3 regions of the Frankia sp. AgPm24 genome follow, and region 1 is predicted to be linked to each of the others. Evidence: riboswitches for the same ligand, from Rfam matches in the RefSeq annotation. Region 1 holds a riboswitch; each other region holds the start of a gene.

Region 1 (7,186 bases):
GACAGCGCCCGGACGGATCCCGGCCGCTCCCCCAGGGCCCGGACCGTTCGGGCGTTCGGACGTCCGGGGCAGGCAGGATGGACGCCGCTGCCCGTGTTACCCGCGTTGCCCCCGTGACCTGCGCGTTCTGGTGGCGGCTGACGACGGCCGCGACGGTGCCGGGGGCAGCTGACCGGTCCGTTCCACCTCGGCCGCGGCGGCCGCGGCCACCGCGAGGAGCGCGTCCCCGTCGTCCGCGGCTGACGTGCGGCAACGACGCCGGTTCCCGCAGCGCTCACAGGCATGGGTGAGCACCGCTCGGTCCGCCCCGAACTCGACGGCGATCGGCCGCATGGCCCCGCCGCACGCCTCCGCCCGGTCGCCGGGGTTGCGATCCACGTGTCGTGACCACAGGCAACGCGGACAGTGATTGCTGTAGCCGTTACCCTGCACATCCAGCCCGCAGGTGAGGCAGGTGAAGTCCTCCCGCACCCGGGTGAAGCGCCGCGTCACCCCGTCAGCGTAGTGCGCACACCCCCGAAGACCCGCGCCCACCGACATCAAAGGTGCTGGCAGGACGGCGGCGGGCGGGATGGTGATCCTGCTGTCGTTCCTGTGGGTGACGTAGGTGGGTGGGCCGTGTGGGCCGGACGTGTGTGGATGGGACGTGTGGGTGGGGAGGAGCGAGGATGTCGGACCGACGGGGTGAAATAGTGGGCGTCGAGTCATACCGGGCGGGGTTCACCCACGTCCGGTCGCGCCCGTCGTCCCACCCGCGTCTCGAGGAGGTCGCACCGTGCAGGCCGCCGCACCCCGACCTTCCGAACCCCGACCTTCCGAACAGCCAGCCCAGCCTGACCGGCCCGCGGGGCCGGAGCACCCCGGGCACCCCGAACAACCAGGGCGGCCCGCACCGGCGAGCCCGTCCGAACTGGTAAAGCAGCCCGGCGACACCGGGCAGCCGGAGCGGCCCGAACAGGCGGAACAGGCCAAACAGGCTGGTGAGGCCAAACAGGCTGGTGAGGCCGAGCGGACTGGTGAGGCCGAGCGGGCCGGGGGGCCGGAGGTCCGCGAGCCTCGGTTGTCGGAGCGGGATGCTCGCATCCTGGCGTTCGAGCAGGGGTGGTGGCGGCATCCGGGGGCGAAGGAGGAGGCGATCCGGGCCGAGTTCGGCCTCTCGTCGACGCGGTACTACCAGATTCTCAACCGGCTGATCGACAGCGAGGCGGCGTTGGTCACCGACCCGATGCTCGTCCGTCGGCTACGTCGGCTACGTGAGCAGCGGCGGGCGGCACGAGCCGGCCGGCGCGACCGGGACGAGGAGTAGTTCCCGCATGGCGCATGGCACAGGTGCTCCGGGGCAGCGACGCGCGCCGGCGGGGCGGGGGTCGCGGCTACGCGGCGTGTGGGCGGGGATCATCGCGATTCTCGCCGTGCTCGTCGGGATTCTGGTCGTGAACCTGGTCAACGGGGAAGACGCCACGAAGGATCCGAACGCGTCCGCCGCGGCGCCGAGCCGCACCCCGCTGGACACCGCCCTCGGCACCACGTCACCCTCGACCATCCGGTCGGCCACCGCCTCGCCGACGGCGACACCGTCGGCGCCGGCGAGGCCCGATCCGGTCAGGACCACCCCGGCACCGACTCCGCCGCCCGAACAGCCGGCCGCGGGTCCGGGCGCACGACCGGGCGCCGCGGTGTCGACCCCGATCGCGGTGCTCAACAAATCGCAGATCAAGGGCCTGGCCGAGGCCGCGGCCAGGAAGCTCACCGACACCGGCTTCACGGTCTCGCGGACGGGAAACTTCCTGTCGACCTACAACGTCCCGGTCACGACCGTGTACTACGCCGACGGTCAGGAGCAGGCCGCCCAGACCCTCAAGGACGCCGTCCCGGGTATCGAAAAGATCGTGCCCAGGTCAGAGACCCGCATCGTCGTCGAGGATCCGCTGATTCTCGTCATTACGCGCGACTTCCCCGCAGACCCGGAAAAATGATCGCCTGATCGCCGGTCGCGACATCCCACAGTGGGCGTGTCCGCCGGAACTCGACCATTCCGACATCGACCCGGGAAGGCCCCGTGACCGAATCCACCCGCCACGAGCCCGCCTCCGACCAGCCCGCGCGGCCGGCGCAGCCCGCGCCGCGCACCCCCGCGGGCGGGGCAGGGCTCGCCGCCCTGCTGACCGCACCGCAGCGGGCGCTGGTCGCCCTCGACTACGACGGCACCCTGTCCCCGATCGTCGCCCGTCCCGCTGACGCCGTTCCGGCGGCGGGGGCGGTCGAGGCACTGCTGGCGATCTCCCGGCTGGTGGGCACGGTCGCCATCATCACCGGCCGACCGGTGGCCGCGGTGCTGGAACTGACCCGGCTGGAGAAGCTCGCAGACCTCGGCGACTTCGTGATCCTCGGCCAGTACGGGTTGCAGCGCTGGGACTCCCAGCGACGGGAGACCACCAGCCCCGATCCGCTGCCCGGTGTCGCGGCCGTGCGCGCGGCGCTGCCCGGGGTGCTGCGGGACGCGCCGCCCGGCACCGTCGTCGAGGACAAGCACCACGCGCTGGTCGTCCATGTGCGCCGCGCGGCCGATCCGGACGCGGCCCTCGCCGCGCTCTCCCCCGCGCTGACCACGCTCGCGACGGAGAACGGCCTGGAGGCGGCCCCCGGCAAAAGGGTGCTCGAGCTACGTCCCCCCGGCCACGACAAGGGCGGTGCGCTACGGGAGCTCGTGGCCGCCCGCGGTGCGCGCTCGGTGCTGGTCGCCGGGGACGATCTCGGTGATCTGCCGGCGTTCGACGCCGTCGAGGAGCTGCGGGCGACCGGTGTGCCGGGGATCGCCGTGTGCAGCGACAGCCCCGAGGTGCCGAACGCCGTGCGGGAACGGGCCGATCTCGTCGTCGGCGGCCCGGCCGGCATGGTGTCCCTGCTCGAGGTCCTCATCGAGCGCCTGAGCCGCTGACCGGGAAGGCCCCGCTGACCGGGAAGGCCCCGCCGGTCAGCGGGCGGCGACCAGGGCGGCGAGCTGGTCGGTGAACCAGATACGCGGGGGGAGGCGGCCGGCATGATCAGCGCCATGTGCAGGGCCGCCGCCGTCGCCTGCACGTCGAACGGGTTGACCACCAGCGCGGCCCCACCCATCTCGGCGTACGCCCCGGCCTCCCGGGACAGCACCAGCACCGCGTCGCGGCGGGACAGCGCCGCCCCCTCCTTCGCCACGAGGTTCATCCCGTCCCGGACCGGGTTGACCACCAGCACCTCGGCCAGCGACAGCGCCGCGATCGAGCGGGGATAGTCGTCGGTCACCTCCAGGTGCAGAGGACACCAGTCGTCCTCGGCGAACTCGTCGTTGATCTCGGCGGCGAGCCGACGCACCGCCTGGGTGTACTCGCGGTACTCGGGCAGGTTGTGCCGCGACGGATAGGCACACACCAGGTGCATCACCTGCCCGCGCCACCGCGGCTGGGCGCGCAGCAGCTCACGGTAGGCCAGCAGGCCCCGCACGATGTTCTTGGACAGCTCCGTCCGGTCGACCCGCACGATCAGCCGTCGTCCGCCGGCGAGCGCCGCGAGTTCCGCCGCCCGCCCGGCCACATCCGCCTGCGCGGCCCGGTCCCGCAACTCCCCCACGTCCACCCCCAGGGGATGGACGCCGATCCGGACCAGCCGTCCCCCGTCCGCCTGCGCCCCGTCCGCCTGCGCCAGTACCCGCACCTGACGGTCGTGGACGGCCACACCGGGCAGCGCCTCGGCGCACTGTTCGAACGCGTCGGCCCAGGCATCGGTGAGAAAACCCAGTCGGTCCGCGCCGAGCAGGCCGTGCAGCAGCTGCGCCTGGACGTCGTCGGGCAGAATCCGGAAGTAGTCCGGTGGCGCCCACGGGGTGTGACTGAAGTGGGCGATCCGCAGGTCAGGGCGCATCCGACGGAGCTGGCCGGGGACGAGCATCAGGTGGTAGTCCTGCACGAGGACGCAGGCTCCGGGCGCCGCCTCCTGCGCCAGCGCCTCGGCGAACATCGCGTTGTACGCCTGGTAGGCGGCCCAGTCCTGGCGAAACCGCGCACCGAACACCGGCTGCGACGCCGGCGCGTACAACAGATGCTGGACGAACCACAGCACCCGGTTCGCCACGGCGTTGTAGGCCCGGTCGAAGATCTCCTGATCGATGTCGAGGATGCGCACCGCGGCGCGGCCGGTGTCGAAGCCGGCCCGGTCGAGCCGCCCGCCGGGCGCCCGGCTCGCCGCCCGCCGATCGGCGTCCCCCAGGGCCGCGCACACCCACACCAGGCGGTCGGCGTCCGGCGGCGCGTCGGCGGCCGCCTGCCCGAGCCCGGACACCAGCCCGCCGGCGCCACGTCGCAGCAGCAGCTCGCCGTCCGGACCATCGGCGAACGCGACCGGCCCACGGTTCGACGCGACGAGGACCCGCGCCGTCCCGGTAGCCGAGGGCTCGGGCCCCGGGGGCTCGAGAGCAGGGGCCGCCGGCTCGGGGGCGGCGTCCGGGGGCGCGGGGGCAGGGGCCGCAGCGGTGCTGTGTGTGACGTCCGACATGCGTTGCACACAGCGGAGAGTAGGCCATCTGCGCCTCCGCGAAGGCCCGCTCCGGCGCACCGCTCAGCCCAGATGTCGGTCTCTCGCTGGTACCGGTGCCTTTTCGCCGGACGGCCACCGCCCGCGCACCATCGACCCGAGGCAACCCTCGGCGACTCTCAGCCGACGATGGCCTGACGCACCGCATTGGCCCAACCGGCGCCGACGGAGCCGTCCTCAACGGCGACGTTGTCGTACTTCGGTAGCAGCCCGGGGATGCTGGGATGACGCAGCGCGTTGGCGACCAGGTGCATCCGACCGACGTGCGCGGCCATCTCCAGATCACTCGCCGAGTCGCCGATCGCGATCGCCTCGGTCGGCGACAGCCCACGTCGGCGCAGGTCGTAGGCCACGGCGTCGCCCTTGCTGACGCCGTCTGGCACCAGGTGGTAGACGTGCGGCTGGCCACCGAGGTGCGGCATGTGCGACGGCGAGATCAGCCCGTTGTCGCGCATGCTCAGCCAGCCGAAACCGATCTCGGTGAGCCACGCGTCGACCTCGGCGACCTCGATCCGCCCGCGCAGCATCACATCGATCTCACGCCCGGTGTGCCAGGGCGTGTGCAGCTCCAGCTCACCGGGATGACGGTCGATCAGCTTGTCCAGCAGGACGGGTGGGACCTGGTCGAAGTCGGACGGCATCGCACCGCGCAGGATCTCGCTGTCGCGCCCGCGGTTCCAGCCGACGATCGCACCGAGCTCGCCGATGAACCCGTCCGCGCCGAAGATCTGCGCCGCCTCGAGCAGCTGCGGCCGGGTGCGCCCGCTCACCAGCACCAGCAGGACTCCCGCGGCGTGCAGCTCGATGAGTGCCTGCGCGGGCTCCAGGGTCACCCCCCCGCCCTCGGCGAGAAAGAAGCAGCCCCCGGGCCCGACCATCGTGCCGTCAAGATCGGTGTAGACGACGCGGACACTCACTGTTATGAACTCCCTGGTCCTAGGACGGCACCCGGTGGGACGCTGGCTGATGCGACACACAACCGTGAACCAGGAAACATCGGTGCACGATCTCGGGCACGCGGTCTACAGTACGGACAGACAACTTCATCTGGCTCATCCAGAGGGGCAGAGGGAACGGCCCGGCGAAGCCCCGGCAACCACCCGCACGCTGTGCGTGCGCGGCAGGTGCTAATTCCGACCTGTGGCAGGTTGCCGCGGGAAAGATGAGGAGCTTCTCCATGACTCTCGCGCCCGAGCGCGCCACCGCCTCCGCCCTGGACGTGGCCAACCCCGCTGTTGGCCTGTCCTGTCGCCACTGCGGAGCGACCTACCCGCTGTCACCGAGCCATGTGTGCGTCGAGTGCTTCGCCCCGCTGGAGATCTCCTACGACCCGGACCTGCTGCGCCGGGTCACCCGGGAGTCGATCGAGGCCGGCCCGCGCAACCTGTGGCGTTACGTCGGCCTGCTGCCCGCCGGCCACGACCCGTCCCGCCGGGTCTCCCTCGGTGCCGGCTGGACGCCGCTGCGCCACGCCCCGCGGCTGGCCGCCGAACTCGGGATGAAGACGCTGTACGTCAAGGACGACAGCGCCAACCCCACCCACTCGTTCAAGGACCGGGTTGTCTCGGTCGCCCTGTCCGCCGCCCGTGAGCTTGGTTTCACCACGGTGGCCTGCGCGTCCACCGGTAACCTCGCCCAGTCGGTGGCCGCGCACGCCGCCAGTGCCGGGCTGCGCTCCGTCGTCCTCGTCCCGCACGACCTCGAGGCCGGCAAGACCGTCTCCACCGGTGTGTACGGCGGCACCCTGGTCGCCATCCAGGGCACCTACGACGATGTCAACCGGCTGTGCAGCGAACTGGCCGGCGAGTACGAGTGGGCGTTCGTCAACGTCAACGTGCGCCCGTTCTACGCCGAGGGTTCCAAGACGCTGGGCTACGAGGTCGCCGAGCAGCTCGGCTGGCGGCTCCCCCAGCAGGTCGTCGTGCCGATCGCGTCCGGCTCGCTGCTGACCAAGGTCGACAAGGCGTTCGGTGAGCTCGGCAAGCTCGGCCTGGTCGAGCCGACCCCCTACCGGGTCTTCGGCGCCCAGGCCGCCGGCTGCAACCCCGTCGCCGCCGCCTTCAGCCGCGGGGTCGACACCGTCGCCCCCGTCCGTCCGTCGACGATCGCCAAGTCGCTGTCCATCGGTAACCCCGCCGACGGCCCCTACGCCCTGGACGTCGCCCGCCGCACCGGCGGCGCGATCACCGACGTCACCGACCCCGAGATCCTCGAGGGCATGCGTCTGCTCGCCCGCACCGAGGGGATCTTCGGGGAGACCGCCGGTGGCGTCACGGTGGCGACTCTGCGCCGTCTGCTGCGCGAGGGCCTGCTCGACCCCGAGGCCGAGACCGTCATCTACAACACCGGTGACGGCCTGAAGACCCTCGACCCGCTGGTCGAGACCGGTGGCCCCACCGCCACCATCAAGCCCTCCCTGCGCGCCTTCGAGGCCGCCGGCCTGGGCGACGACTCCGCCGCCTGAGGCCTGCCCAGGCCCCGTGCCTGCCCCCTGCCCCCTGCCCACGGCCCCCGTGCCTGACCCCTGGTCACGGGGCTGTGGTGCGACGTCCGCCGACGTCCAGCGGCACCCAGCGGGCGTCCAGGAGGCGTCCAGGAGGCGTCCGAAATGTTCTAGAAG
Region 2 (7,186 bases), on a different contig from region 1:
CGAGGGTGATTCCGGGCGTTTCGGCGACGGCGTGCGTAACAGGTCCGGCGTCGGGCAGGGGCCCTGTCGTCAGAGCGGCGCCGCGAGGCGGACGCGAATCCGACAGCGGCGGCGGGCGGCTCGCACAGAGGGTCCGCAGTGGCTCGGGTGAGGGTCCCCGGAGTGCGCGCGCAGATCCGTCCTGTGTGTGACGAATCCGACGTGAGCGCCGCCGTCCTCGAAGTGCAGGGAGAGCGGATCGATGAGCAGTGATCTCGCTGGAACCAGGGTCGCCTTCCTGGTCGCGCCGGAAGGCGTCGAGCAGGCCGAACTCACCCAGCCCTGGGAGGCGGTGCGCCGGGCCGGCGGCGAACCGGTGCTCGTGTCCACCCGGCTCGGCCGGATCCAGGCCTACGACCACCTGGACCGGGCCGACCAGTTCGGCGTCGACATCACCGTCGAGGTGGCCGATCCCGCCGACTTCGACGCCCTCGTCCTGCCCGGCGGGGTCGCCAACCCCGACCAGCTGCGGACCCAGCCCGACGCCGTCCGCTTCAGCCGGGCGTTCTTCGACGCGGGCCGCCCGGTCGCGGTGATCTGCCACGGCCCGTGGACGCTCGTCGAGGCCGACGCGGTCCGCGGCCGGCGGATCACCAGCTGGCCGAGTGTGCGCACGGACCTGCGCAACGCCGGTGCCGACTGGGTCGACGAGGAGGTCGTCGTCGACGAATCCGGGCCGAACACCCTGATCAGCAGCCGTCGCCCGGACGACCTCGGTGCCTTCTGCGCCGCGATCGTCCGCCACGTCCGCCCGACCCGCAACGTCACCACCGCGGGCACGACCCGTCCGGCCGGTGCGGGGCTGGGCGACGACGAGGTGGCCCGCCAAGTCGCCGGGCAGACCAGCTCGGACCGGCGGGCGGCCGACGTGTTCGCCCGTGAGTCCGCCGGCGCCGGCAGCGACACCGAGGCCGCCCGGTCCGGCGCCGACGACCTGCGCTGATCGACGGCGGCGGGACACCGGGAGGTATCGGCCGACCGAAGGCGGGAGCGGCCGAACAGCTTCGGACCGCGGTCAGCCCGCTCCCCACATCAATATGCTTGTTGGCGATCGGGATGTCGACAAAGCGCGGCGTCTCGGATGCCGCTGGTAGTCCCCCGAGGCGGCTGTTGTTGAGCACGGCCGGTTGAGCACGGCCGGTTGAGCACGGCAGAGCGGGCAGGTGGGCAGTCAGATGTGGGGAGCAGGTATGGGCGACGGTGCTGAACCGGTTCCTGATACCGCCGATGTGATGTTCGTTCTGCGTAGGCGTACAGCCACCGCGCACACCCGGTTGGAAAGTGTCCTGCAACTGACCGGGCATGACCTTTCAGTCAGCCGTTATCGTGACGTCCTCATGCGGATGCACGGCTTTTACGATCTTCTCGAGCCGCGTCTCGACGCGATGTTGGATGTGCCCGGTTCACCCGTGCCGGACTGGCCTTCGCGGCGTAAGACGCCGCTGCTGCGCCGTGACCTCGCCGTGCTCGGCGTGGCCGAGGCCACACTCGCGGCACTGCCACGGCCGAAGGTGCCCGCGGTCCCCGATGTCGCGGCGGCCATGGGCGTGCTGTACGTCTTCGAGGGGGCGACGCTGGGCGGGCGGTTCATCGTCGAACAGGTCGCGTCCACCGAGGTGCCGGCCGCGGCCACAGCGTTCTTCGGCTCCTACGGCGACGAGGTCGGCCGGCGCTGGAGCCAGCTGCGCCACGCCCTGCGTGCCTGGTCGGGTGCGGACGAAGCACGCGTCGCGGCCTGCGCGGATACGGCCGAGGCGCTGTTCGGCGCCCTCGAGGTGGAGTTCTCCCGATGAGCGGGGGCGTCCCGCGTGTCACCGGCGCGCCCGGGTCCGCGCGCGAGGCCGATCCGTCCGGGGCGGTCGCCGGGCCGTTCGAGGAGCCGCTGGAACCATGGTTCGACGGGCCCGTCGACCTGACGAACTGCGACCGGGAACCGATCCACATCCCGGGCAGCGTGCAGCCGCACGGCGTGCTGCTCGCCGTGCGCACCGACGACGATCTCACGGTCGCGCGGGTGTCAGCGAACGTGGCGGAGGCACTCGGGCGCGAGCCCGACCAGCTGCTCGGCCGTCCGCTGCGCGAGGTCGCCGGGCCGGCCGTGGCCAAGACCATCCTGGATGTGGTGCGCACCGCGTTCGACCTGCGCGAGGCGAGCCCGGTGGACCTCCTGCTCGGCGACGGGGACGACTGGCGGCACTACGACGCGCTGCTGCACCGGGTGGGCGAACTCGTCGTCTGCGAACTGCAGGCGGCTCAGGGCGTGCGTCCGCTGACCTACGTCGGCACCTACGCCCGTACCCGGCAGTCGGTGCTGCGGCTCAACGGCTCCCGCTCGCTCGCCGAGCTCTACGACGTCGTGGTCGAGGAGGTCCGGCGGCTGACCGGCTTCGACCGGGTGATGGTCTACCGGTTCGACCCGGAGTGGAACGGCGAGGTGGTCGCCGAGGCCCGCCTCGAGCGGCTCAACAGCTTTCGCGGCCTGCACTATCCGGCCAGCGACATTCCCGTCCAGGCGCGGGCGTTGTACGAGCGTTCCTGGCTGCGGCTGATCCCCGACGTCGACTATCAGCCGGTGCCGGTCGTGCCCGCCCTGGATCCGTCCACGGGAGCGGCGCTCGACCTCAGCGACGCCTGGCTGCGCAGCGTCTCGCCGATCCACCTCGAATATCTGCGCAACATGGGCGTCACCGCGTCGATGTCCATCTCGTTGCTGCGCGAGGGACGGCTGGGGGCTCATCGCCTGCCACCATTACTCCGGCGCGCATGAACCCGGCTACGAGGTGTGCGCGGCCGCGGAGTTCCTCGGCCATCTTTTCTCGCTGCGCCTGGTCGCGCGGGAGGAGCAGCAGCGTCTCGCCGCGTCGTTGGCCAGCCGGCGGGTGCTCGACCAGCTCGTCACCGCCGCGCAGCGCGAAGGGGTGTCCCTCGCCGGCCAGCTGACCACCGCGGCCCTGAACCTCACCCACCTGATCGGCTGCTCCGGCGCCGTGATCGCCGTGGACGGCGAGTACCGCACCGTCGGCGAGGTACCGCCGCGCCGGATCGCCCGCGCCGTCTTCGACACCCTCGGTTCCCAGGCCGAGATCCTCGCCTGTGACGCGGTCCCGACCGAGCTGCCGCAGTTCGCCGAGTACCGCGCCGTCGCCTGCGGCATGCTCGCCTTCCGGCTGTCCCGCGACGAGGGCGTCGCCTGGTTTCGTCCGGAGACCGTGCGCACCGTCGACTGGGGCGGCGACCCGGAGAACCTGAGCGATCTCGTCGACCGGCTCGAACGCCGCGGTCTTGGACGAGCCGGTCTGACGCCGCCTGCGGTCCGGCGCCCGTCGCCTGCCGGGTGACCGGGAAAAGTAGCGCGCAGGCCCCGTCCTTCAGGGCGGGGTGAGCGCGTCAACTCGGCTGCCAGAATGACCGGGGAATCGTGTGTTCTGTCAGGTGTGGGAAGTCGGGTGGTGAAGCGGGCGTACCGCTACCGTTTCTACCCGACCCCCGGCCAGATGGAGAACCTCGCGAAAACATTCGGCTGTGTCCGCTACGTCTACAACCGGGCACTTGCCGAACGGCACCGGGCGTGGTCCCAGGAACAGCGGCGGATCAGCCACGGGGAAACCGATCTGATGCTCACCGGGTGGAAACGGGACCCGGACACTCTGTGGTTGGCTGAGCCGTCGAAAGGCCCGCTACAGGCCGCGCTACGGAATCTCCAAACCGCCTACGTGAACTTTTGGGGAAAACGGGCCGGCTACCCGACGTTCAAGCGGAAGGGGAAGACGAACGATGCGGCGACCTACTTCCGGAACTGCTTCACGTTCCGGGACGGGCGGCTGAGGCTGGCGAAGCAGGCCGCGCCGCTGCGGATCGTCTGGTCCCGTCCGTTCCCGGACGGCGCGGTGCCGTCGCGGGTGACGGTGTCCCGCAACAGCCGGGGCCAGTATCACGTGTCGATCCTGGTGGACTGCCCGATCGAGGCGCTGCCGGCGGCGGACGGGCAGGTCGGGGTGGACGCGGGCATCACGTCGCTGGTCACGCTGTCCACCGGGGAGAAGATCGCCAACCCGCGGCACGCCCGGACCGACCGGGCCCGGCTGGTCCGGGCGCAGCGGGAACTGTCCCGGAAGAAGAAGGGCTCCGCGAACCGGGCGAAGGCCCGGCTGAAGGTCGCGAGGATCCACGGTCGGATCGCCGACCGGCGGCGGGATCATCTGCACAAACTGTCCACGAGGATCATCCGCGAGAACCAAACGGTGGTCATCGAGGACCTGGCGGTCCAGAACATGGTCCGCAACCACAGTCTTGCCCGTGCGATTGCGGAGGCGGGCTGGCGGGATCTGCGGACCATGCTGGAATACAAGGCCGGCTGGTACGGACGCGACGTGGTCGCGGTGGACCGCTGGTATCCCAGCTCGAAGACCTGCTCGTCCTGCGGGACGCTCGTCGAGAAACTGCCGCTGAACATCCGGGAATGGGCCTGCGCTTGTGGTGCGGTCCACGACCGGGATGTGAACGCGGCACGGAACGTTCTCGCGGCGGGGCTCGCCGTGATCGCCTGCGGAGACGGAGTGAGACCACCCCACTCCTAGAGTGGGGAGGCGTCTGTCAGTGAAACAGGAAAACCTGCCCGCGAGGGTAGGAATCCCCGGTCTTCAGACCGGGGAGGATGTCAAATTGGACGCCCCGGTCACCGAGAGCAGCCGCACCGGCGCGGCCCGCAGCTCGGCGTCCAGCGCCTCCAGGCTTTCGCCCAACGTCGCGCGGACGGTGACGCAGCGCGCCCCGGCCCGCCGCCAGGGCAGCAGGTTCGCGTGATGCTCGAGGTCGAACAGCACGACCTGCGCCGCCGCACCGCCCGCACCCTCGGTGCTGATGGACGCCACCGCATGGGCCAGCAGGTTCACCGCGTCGGTGGTGTTGCGGGTGAACAGGACGGCGTCCTCGCCGCGGGCACCGAGGAAACGCGCGACGTCGTGGCGTGCCCCCTCGTACAGCGACGTGCACACCGCCGAGGCGAACCCCGCGCCGCGGTGCACACTCGCCGAGTACGGCAGCACCCGGCGAACATGATCGGCCACGGCTTCCAGGCACGGCGCGCTCGCCGCGTAGTCAAGGTTGGCGTACTCCACCTGGCCGCCGCCGGCCAGTGGCACCTGTAGCCCCGCCCCCTCCACCGGGAGCAACGCCGCCTGGGCGGGCGTGGATGTGGGCACGGCAGAAATGATCGAGGTCATCATTGCTCCGAGAACAACCCGTGTCGGGTCTGCACTTGCCATCGGCTGGTCGCCGCGGCCCTGTCGTCACCCGGGGCACCCCGCTGCGTGAGGAGGGTTGCCGGCCAGCAAGCCGGGGCTTGGACGCTGGCACTCAGGACAGTGATCGGACTCTAGCAAAGCCCGCCATTCCCGGTCGGCACGGTGAACATGGCCAGGCCGAACGTCCTCAGCGCCCGCCGACCCCGCCCCACCCCCGCCGCCCTCACGTCCTGCAACCGCCCCCAGGTCAAGATCCACACAAACGGGTTGTCGTTGGGGGCGAATCGGACACGAACACCCCCACGACGACCCGTGTGCATCCTGCACATCCGCGAGCCCGGCGAAAGTCGGCGCTGAACGTGACCGTGGGTAGCGGAGAAGCGGAGAAGCGGAGAAGCGGAGAAGCGGAGCGGGGAGAGTGGGAGGAGCGGGGGAAGGGGAGCGGGGGAGAGGGGAGCGGGGCGTGGGGAGTCAGTCGGCGGCGCCGAGGGCGCCCGCGACCAGCAGGAGCACCAGGACGAGCGCGGCCACCGCGGCCAGCCGCGGCTGACGTCCGCGAAGCCAGCACCAGCCGGCGGCGGCGACCCCGGCGGCCGGGGTGGCGGCGAGCACCACCATCCCGAGCAGCACGATCGCGTCCGCCCGGGCGTGGCGCAGCCCACCAGCCAGGTCTGACAGCCGCAGCGCGGCACCCGGGCCGAGGATGTCGCCGTGGGAACGGCCGGTCCACGCCGCGCCGTTCTGGCCGAACGCCGTGACCAGTCCGGCGGTCACCAGCAGCACCCCGAGAAGCCCCCCGACCCGCAGCACCCATGCGACCGGCCGAGCCCCGACCTCACGGCCGCGCTCCGTCACGACCGGTCCGGGAACGTCGGTGGCCCGTCCGGGGACGTCCATGGTCTGCCTGGGGGAGGTGGTGGCCCGTCCGGGGGAGGTGGTGGGCTGGTCGGGCGGATCCAGGGGCGGGGTGGTCGGGCGGGTCATGACAGGCCCCGCAGCAGCATCTGGACGCTGATCACCAGCAGGACCGTGAGGAAGACCAGGCGCAGTGTCGCGACGGGCACCACGGACAGCAGGCGGGAACCGAGTCGGGCGCCCACCACCGTGCCGATCGCGACCGCGCCGGCCAGGGCTGGCACCACGTCCCCGCGTTGCAGGTAGACGACGGCGCTCGCGGCGCCGGTCACCCCGATCATGAGGCTGCTCGTGGCGGTCGAGACCTTGAGGGGAAGTCGCATCGCGAGGTCCATCGCGGGCACCTTCATCGCACCCGACCCGATGCCGAGCAGGCCGCTGACCGTGCCCGCGGCGGTCATCATCGTCAGGCCGGTCGCGGTTCTGGTCACCCGGTAGGCACGCCGTTCGCTTCCGTTCGCGACGTCGCCGTGCAGGGTGAGGACATCGGCGAGGCGATCACCGGGGACCGCGAGCGCGTCGGTCGCCACGTCGCGGCGGGTGCGCAGCATCTGGATCGCGCTGAAGGCGAGCACCACGCCGAAGATGGTGTAGAGGACATGGGTGCCGAGGTGGCCGGCGAGCAGCGCCCCGATCACCGCCCCGATGACGGTGGCGACCTCGAGGGTCACCGCGACACGCAGGTTCGCGAAGCCCTCGTCCAGGTAGCGGGGTGAGGCGGCGGCGCTGCCGGCGACGACCGAGATCACCGAGGCGCCGATCGCGAGCCGGACGTCCAGCCCGAAGGCGAGGGTGAGGATCGGCACGATGAAGGTGCCACCGCCCAGCCCCAGCAGACTCCCCAGGGCCCCCGACGCGACGCACACGGCGGTGATGACGGCGATCTCCGCCAACGGGCTCACGGTACTCACCTCGCCTTCTGTTGTTTATGTCTGATACAGACAATATCCGGATGGGACCTTTCTGGCGAGGGAAGGCGGCGCGGGCTC
Region 3 (7,186 bases), on a different contig from region 1:
GCAGTGGCCAGCCCCCGCATCGCGAAGACCCTCGACGCGCTCGCCGCCGAGGGCATCGAGGCGGACCGTGTCGTCATCGCCGACTTCCACACCATGGAAGCAAGCCCGATGCTGGTCAAGGAGGCCCTCGTAGCCGTTCTCGCACCCGGACGTCCATAGTCGGGTGAGCTCCAGGTCAGAGACCGTGTTGATCTCATTAGGTTGTGCCCGAGGGGACGCGAGCCACTACCCCGCCACCCGAGCCGTCGCGTCGGGTGAACGCACTGGTGTGGGGGCCTGGAGGGGCAGAAGGAATCGGTGAGCGGATGACGCGTTGCGGTCAGTCCCGGATGGGCTGGAGGAACCCCAGTCGGTTCGCCAGCCCGTCCAGATCCTCGACGAGGACGCCGGGGTGGGCCTCGCGCGCCGGCCGGAAGTCTCCTCGACACCGAGGTGGATCTCCAGTCGGTCCGCGCGTAGCCACAGCCCGCCGCGCGTTGCCAGCACCGGCGGCTTCTGGCTCTCGGTCATGCCCAGCACGTCGACGTAGAACCTGCGGCAGAGTTCCTCGCTGCCGGGTGGGATCGCCAGCTGGACGTGGTGTGGGCCCAGGCCGTGCGGGGAGGTGGCGTCGATCGTGTCGTAGGGCAGTGCGGGACGGTGAACCCTGGGTCGCTGTCCTCTCGGGTGTCACGGCGGCCATCAGCCGGCCGCCCGGTCGAGTCGCGCGCAGACGAAAGGTGCTCTCGACAACGAGTCTGTCGGATCACCGGTCGGGCATTTTGCCCATAATGTTGGGGGACTAATGCCCCGTTCTGATAGACGCCTTGCAGGCGCGGATTCGTTCGTGATATGAATATCCGGTCAATTGAGGACTATGTGACTGGCCTTCGGAAGGATTTAATAAGAATGCGTCGGAATCGGATGTGCGTAGTTATTTTCGGAACGCTTCTCGCGTGTGGAGGTATGCTGCCTCTCGCGGGTGCGGCGGTTGCCCAGGCTCCGGATGGCAACATCGGTGACTTGGCCCACCAGAATCAGCAGCTCAACGCGAATCTGATCTCCCAGAATGAGACCTACCAAAATATCTACTACAACACCCGGGGGATGGCGCCGATCCGTTCCTGGTAAATGTTCGTCGCCATGTGTGGCATCAATGTGGGGCGGATTCCAACGGTCGGTGCACCGACGGTCCAAATTCTTTCAGATTGTGGGTCTCGGCGTAGGCCTCGTCGGGGTTTTCCAGTCGAGGAATTTCCGGGGTCTGCCGTTGAGTTCGGCGGCGATGGCGTCGAGTGAGCCGACACCACAGCTCGGCCAGTGTTGTCCGGGGCAGACCGAGGACCGTCGACAGCTCGACGTGGATCAGCTGTTCGCTGTGGGGTCAGTGACGGGTCCCACGGCGTTCTCGACGGGCAGGGCGCCGAGGTCCTGCGTTTCGCCCTTCATCGCATGTTCGTGTTGACGTGGCTCTCTGTGGTCGGGGACAATCGACTCTCGTTGATCATCCAGAGGATCTGAGGGACCTGGCCCGGTGACGGTCCGGCAACCTGTCCAGCGCGGGCAAGGTGCCAACGCCAGGAACGATGAGGAAACTCCGATGAGTGTTCAGCTCGATGTTCCTGTTCTCGCTGGTTCCCTGGTGCGGCTGGAGCCGTTGACGATGGAGCACGCGGTCGACCTGGCCGCGGCCGTCGAGGAGGACCGGGAGACCTACGGGTTCACGCTGGTTCCCCGTGGGAGCCAGACGCGGGGGTATGCGGCGGCGCTGTTGGCCAGGCCTGGGCTGACGCCGTTCGCCCAGGTCCGGGTGCGTGGCGGGAAAGCCGTGGGGTGCACCGGATTCCTGGATCCGCGGCCCTGGCCGGATCGGCCGGCCCTGCGAGCCGTCGAAATCGGCTCCACCTGGCTCGCGGCGTCCGCGCAGGGCAGCGGCATCAACGCCGAGGCGAAGCTTCTGCTGCTGGGGTATGCGTTCGAGACCCTGGGGGTCGCACGGGTCGATCTGAACACCGACGCCCGCAACCACCGGTGCCGGCGGGCGCTGACACGACTGGGTATCAGCTTCGAGGGCGTCCTTCGTAACTGGTCGATGTCCTGGGCGCCGGGGGAGGAGGGGACGGTGCGGGACTCGGCGATGTTCGCGGTGGTCGCTTCCGAATGGCCGGCTGTCCGACGAGCCCTCATGACCCGTCTGGCCTCGGCGGGCATGGCCGCAGGAGTGTCTGGCCCGCCGGCGTCGTGATCGACTCGATCCTTTGGTCTGCCTTGGGAAGGTCTTCTGTCAGATCCGGATCGGGTTGGCGGGCTGACCCGATCCGGGGTCGGTGGCCGCTCTGCCCGCCAAGATACTATGCACTACCTGTCTCATCCCATCTTGGCGGACAGGGCCCGGTGGGATGGGCACTGTGGCAGACAGGTGGTTCGCAGCGCCGGGTGCCCGCGTTCGGCGAGGGTCGCAACGATGATCTTTACCCGGACGACCTCGACGTGCCCGCCGCTACCTTCGCCGTGGCGCCGGGCCTACGCCAGCGCATCGCCCGCCGTTCTGGCCGAGCTCGACCTCGGCTGCCCAGGCTGACCAGGTGACGTAGACGCCGGCCGGGCGACCGAGGTCCGGCCAGGTGTGCCCCGGGGCGTACTCACGGCGCCCCCCAGGCGGTGTTGCGCAGGGTGAGGTTGTTGGCGTCGATGGCGTCGGTCGCGGTGGTGCCGGAGCCGTCGCGCAGTGGCCAGTAGGCGCCGAGGCCGTGCGGGATGAGGTCGCCCAGGCGTGGGCGCAGGTCCTGGCCGATGGTCGCGCTGATCTCCTCGGGTGGGCGCGGGCCCCTCCACACGCGGATCTCGCGCAGGTAGCCGCGGAAGTGGTCCTCGCCCGAGCGGCCGACCTCGTAGACGTCGAAACCGGGGTAGGTGGCGCTGTAGTAGCCGCGGGTGACCTCCTGGCCGTCGACGTGGAGGATGGTCGGGCCGCTGTAGGGCTGGGTCACCGCGAGGTGGGTCCACGTGCCGGTCGCGATCGGCTCCGGGGCGGCGATGACCTGGAAGCGTGGGTTGGACGGCACCCCGCTGTCCCAGGTGTAGCAGGTCATCCCGAAGGCGGCGTGGCCGTCGCGCAGGAACAGCAGGAGCGACGGGCCGTCCGCGAGGTACGGGCTGCCGTCGGCCTGGGCGACGCGCAGGATCGGGCGCTCGCCGGTCAGGTCGCCGACGTGGACCTCCGCCTCGAGGGTGAAGCCGTCGTTCATCAGGTTGTACAGGGTGTTCACCCCGATGTCGGGGCGGCGGGAGTCGCGGGTCCGGTAGCGCACCGAGCCCCAGCCCTCGCCGGGAAGCTCCAGGAACGGCTGGCCGCCCGCGACGGCGCCGGTGAGCTCCGTCCATGGTCCGGGCAGGAGGTCGCCGCGCGCGTTCTCCGCGCGGACACGCACCCGCGGATCCGTCTGCGATGTCGGCGTGGTCGTGGGCGTCGGCGCGAGGAGTGTCACCGACGTCGACGGGGTGACGAGCCTCGCCGGGGACGGCCCGGCGCCGTGCAGCTCGACCCGGTACAGGTCCGCGCCGGCCACCGGCTCCCAGCTCGCCGTGATCGAGTCCCCGAACCGGGTTACCGCGGTGAGGGGCGGCGGACCGCCGAGGCGGGTGATCCGGGCGTACTCGCTCCACGGCTCCCGCTGCGACTCGGCGGTCCCGTCCGGCTCGTTCCAGCGGTTGGCCCGCAGGCGCAGGCTGTACTCGCCGGCGGGCCACCTGTCGGCGACGTCCGGCGGCGGGAACTCCAGCGCGAGGGCGTCACCGGTGGCCTCGGTGGCGATCATGACGGTGCCGTCCGGGTCGGTGAGTTCCGCCTCGTACGAAGGGCCCTGCGGGTCGGCGGGCTGCCAGTTCGCCGTGATCCGGCTGCCGTCGTACCCGAGGTAGGTCAGCGACGCCGGGGTGTGCGCGGCGCGGCGGACCCTGATGGTTTCCGACGGTGGGCCGAACGAGCGTCCCACCCGGGCCTGGACGCACACCGCGTACGTCGCCCCGACCGTGAGATCGGTCAGCGGGCCGGCGCCCGGCTCGGCCGCCGCGGGAACGTCGTGGGACAGCGGCGGCTGGTTCTCGGCGTCGGTGTCGGTGAGGGTGAGCCGGTAGCCGTCGACCTCGGCGCTCACCGGCGTCCACCAGATCCGCACCCCGCTGGGCAGGTCGTCGGCGAAGGCGTAGCCGACCCCGGGCAGCAGACGCACCGTCAGCCAGGCCGCGGCGAGCGGGTCGAAGGCGCCGGGGTCGCTCCACGGGCCGGCGCAGACGTCGTTGCGGGCGCGCATCCGCGCGCCGCCCCGCTGGCCGTCCTCGAACGTGGCGCTCAGATGGGCGGTGGGCGGCCGGTCGTTGTCGGGGCCGGGGAGCTGGTCGACGTAGCCGTCGACCCACTGCGGCCAGGGCGCCCCGTCGCCGTCGACGAGCGACGCGTCGTAGTCCGTGGCGCCCGCGACCGACGTGGCGACCACAACGACGGCCGAGCGGTCGAAGCGCACCTCGCTGATCGTCGGGGCGTCGAGGGTGGGCAGCGTGAGGTCGCGCGGCTCGCCCCAGACCAGCCGGCCGTCGGCGGCGCGGGAACCGACCCGGGCGCGCACCGCGCCGCCCGGGGTGAACCCCGGGTCGGTGAACGTCGCGTCGCCGCGGCGTTCCCGGTCGAGCACCGTCGCCGCGTCGAGAACCAGCGGCGCCGCCGCGTCCGTGCCCGCGGCGGCGGTGCCGGCGGCGAGCAGCTCGAGGCGGTAGCCGCCGTCGGGATACCGCGGCGCGTCGGGCCAGGACAGGACGACGGCGTGCTCCGCCACGTCGAGGAAGAGCCGCAGGTCCGCCGGCGCCTGCGCGTCGAACAGGGTGACGGTCGTGGTGATCGGCGCGACGGGGTAGGCGGTGCCGGTGGCGGTGACCGTGATCTCGATGGGTGTCTCGGCTGCCAGCCCGTCCGGCGTCGACCACGCGGCCGGCCCGTCTCCCGGCAGCGTCACGACGATCGGCGTCATGAGGATCGGCATCGTGACCTGCGGTGCGGTGTCGTCGCCGCGCGCGTCCGGTTCGCCGGACTCCTCGTCGCCCGCGCCGGCCGGCGCCGTGGGGACGGGCCGGGCAGCGGGGGTGAGGGAGATCCGCCAGCCGCCGGGTGCCGTCGCACCCGAGTGCCACCACAGCGACAGCCCGGCGCCGACCTGCTCGACGCCGAGGTCGCGCAGGTCGTAGGAGGGCATCAGGTAGGTCGTCTCGGCGACGGCGCCGACATAGCGGTCGAACGGGTTCGTGGGCTTGGGGATGGAGGCGGTCACCCGCAGTGTCACGCGCCGGCCGGGGCCGAGACGGGCGTCGGTGACCTCGATCGAGGTGGCGTTCTGCCCTTGGGGACGGGACAGGACGGTGACGCGGTGCGCGCCGTCGCCGTCGCTGACGACGAGTTCCGGTTCGTAGCTCACCTGGTCACCGGGGACGTCGGGCCAGCTGGCCCGCAGGGTGCTCGCGGCGGTCGCGGTCAGGCTCACCTCGGTGATGCGCAGCTTGGCGCGGACCGCGGCGGCGGCCTGCGCGGCCAGGGCCTGCGCCCGTTCCCGTTTGTGTCGCGCGTCGCGCTCCTCGTCGGACTCGGCGCCGAAGAAGCGGGTGATGGCGGACAGCAGCGACCCGAAGAAACCGACCGCGACGGCGACGGAGGCGAACACCAGCTCCGCCGAGGTGGCCGCCGCCTGCGCGGTCGCCGCCTCGGCGGTCCGCGCGGTCAGCTGCGCCGCGCGGGCCAGCTCCGCCTCGCCGGAGTTCGGGTCGTCGGGGTTCTCGGCGCGGCGTTCGCTGTACTGCCGGCGCAGCGCGGGGTCGTCGGCGCCACGGCAGATCAGCGCGCCGATGGCCTTGCTCGACAGATGTTCGAGCGCGATCGCGCCGGTCAGCTCGACGAGCGCGGCGGGATCGTCGAGGATCGCGTGGACGATTCCCGCCACCCCGCCGAGCACGGTGTCGACGATCATGGCGGCGAGATCGCCAAGGTCAGCGGACGCCGGCGCCTCGATCGTCGTCGAGATCGTCAGCGGGTCCATGCCCGGGTTGAGCAGGACCGGGCCGGCCGGCGTCCGGACGGACACGTCGTAGTACACGTCGACGTCGAGGCGCGCGCGGGCGCGTTCGCGCGGCCCCGCCGGCTCCTCGCCTGACGCAGCGCCTGACGCGGTGGCCGACGCGGCGGGGACCGGCGAGAGGCGGATGTTGGTGCGGCACTGGCCGGTGACGATGTCCGGGCCGATCCCGAGCGCGCCGAGGGCGCCGCACGGGTCACCGGAGCCGATGCTCTCCAGCAGCCCGACCAGGTCGATGTCGGGCAGCGTCGGCAGCGCCGGCCAGTCCGTGACCCGGAACCCGCCCGCCTCGGTCCACTCCACGGCCAGGGTGAACGTCGAACCCAGCGGGGTCGACGTCCCGTCGTAGGTGATCTGGCCGGCGTAGACGGCCGCCCGGGTCGCCGTCGCCGCGGTGTAGCTGAGCCGGCCGTCCCGCAGACGCAGGCCGAACAGGTCCAGGCCGAAGCCGAGGGAGAGGATCGTCGGCGCGGTGCGGCGCATCTCGACGGCGGCCCGCGGGCCCGCGAGCCCGGTCGGCCCCAGAAGCGTCGCGAACCCGAGCTCCAGCGGGTCGCCCAGGCCGATGCTCCCCGTCAGACCCGTGCCTTCGGTCAGCTCGGCGGCCAGCGCGAAGTCGACGCCGAGGACCTCCACCGTCGCCGCGAGCCGCGTTCCCGGCCGTGCCGGCGTCCCGTCCGGACCGGGTGGCGCGCCCGCCGGGACGTGGACGAGCTCGCCGTCGCGCAGGATCAGATCCGGCAGCCCGGTGGAACTCCAGTCGCCGGCGCCGACACACTGGCTGAGCACCTCGCCGAGGCCGACGGACCCGGCGAGGCCGACCCGGGCCAGCGCGGCGACACCGTCGCGGAAACGCACCTCACCGGTCAGCTCGGCGACCGAGCCGACGGTGACCGCGCCGACGAGGGCGAACCGGGTCAGCCGCCGCGCCGGCGCGGTGCCCGCGGGGCTGCCCACCGGCGCCGGCTGGCTCGTCCATTCCAACTGGAGCGCGACCGAACGCAGTGCGATGCCGGGCATGCCCAGCGGCCGGCGCAGCGGCGCGGTCGCGCTCAGCGCGGCGCTGGCCCGCGTCGCGCTGACGACGAACG

The links. Region 1 has a riboswitch for S-adenosylmethionine ahead of thrC (threonine synthase). Riboswitches for the same ligand answer to the same signal wherever they lie in the genome.
Region 2: another riboswitch for S-adenosylmethionine. It lies ahead of MXD61_RS27285 (aminotransferase class V-fold PLP-dependent enzyme); the one in region 1 lies ahead of thrC (threonine synthase).
Region 3: another riboswitch for S-adenosylmethionine. It lies ahead of MXD61_RS10490 (GNAT family N-acetyltransferase); the one in region 1 lies ahead of thrC (threonine synthase).

Annotation. Positions count from the first base shown of each region.
Region 1 covers NZ_JALKFW010000004.1:50,536-57,721, reverse strand. The annotation lists gene MXD61_RS02445 (RNHCP domain-containing protein) at 97-492, opposite strand; gene MXD61_RS28625 (DUF3263 domain-containing protein) at 776-1,306, shown strand; gene MXD61_RS02435 (LytR C-terminal domain-containing protein) at 1,314-1,976, shown strand; gene otsB (trehalose-phosphatase) at 2,060-2,938, shown strand; partial or broken gene MXD61_RS02425 (trehalose-6-phosphate synthase) at 3,091-4,527, opposite strand; gene MXD61_RS02420 (HAD family hydrolase) at 4,686-5,483, opposite strand; SAM riboswitch class I at 5,616-5,735, shown strand; gene thrC (threonine synthase) at 5,744-7,030, shown strand.
Region 2 covers NZ_JALKFW010000225.1:22,246-29,431, forward strand. The annotation lists gene MXD61_RS27260 (type 1 glutamine amidotransferase domain-containing protein) at 242-982, shown strand; gene MXD61_RS27265 (biliverdin-producing heme oxygenase) at 1,230-1,832, shown strand; gene MXD61_RS27270 (GAF domain-containing protein) at 1,829-2,806, shown strand; gene MXD61_RS27275 (hypothetical protein) at 2,820-3,377, shown strand; gene MXD61_RS27280 (RNA-guided endonuclease InsQ/TnpB family protein) at 3,489-4,616, shown strand; gene MXD61_RS27285 (aminotransferase class V-fold PLP-dependent enzyme) at 4,680-5,240, opposite strand; SAM riboswitch class IV at 5,288-5,402, opposite strand; gene MXD61_RS27290 (DUF1634 domain-containing protein) at 5,754-6,266, opposite strand; gene MXD61_RS27295 (sulfite exporter TauE/SafE family protein) at 6,263-7,099, opposite strand.
Region 3 covers NZ_JALKFW010000168.1:27,894-35,079, forward strand. The annotation lists gene MXD61_RS10485 (DEAD/DEAH box helicase) at 1-159, shown strand, start outside; partial or broken gene MXD61_RS28810 (glyoxalase) at 344-615, opposite strand; SAM riboswitch class I at 1,481-1,572, shown strand; gene MXD61_RS10490 (GNAT family N-acetyltransferase) at 1,580-2,224, shown strand; gene MXD61_RS10495 (hypothetical protein) at 2,374-2,568, shown strand; gene MXD61_RS10500 (LamG-like jellyroll fold domain-containing protein) at 2,622-7,186, opposite strand, start outside.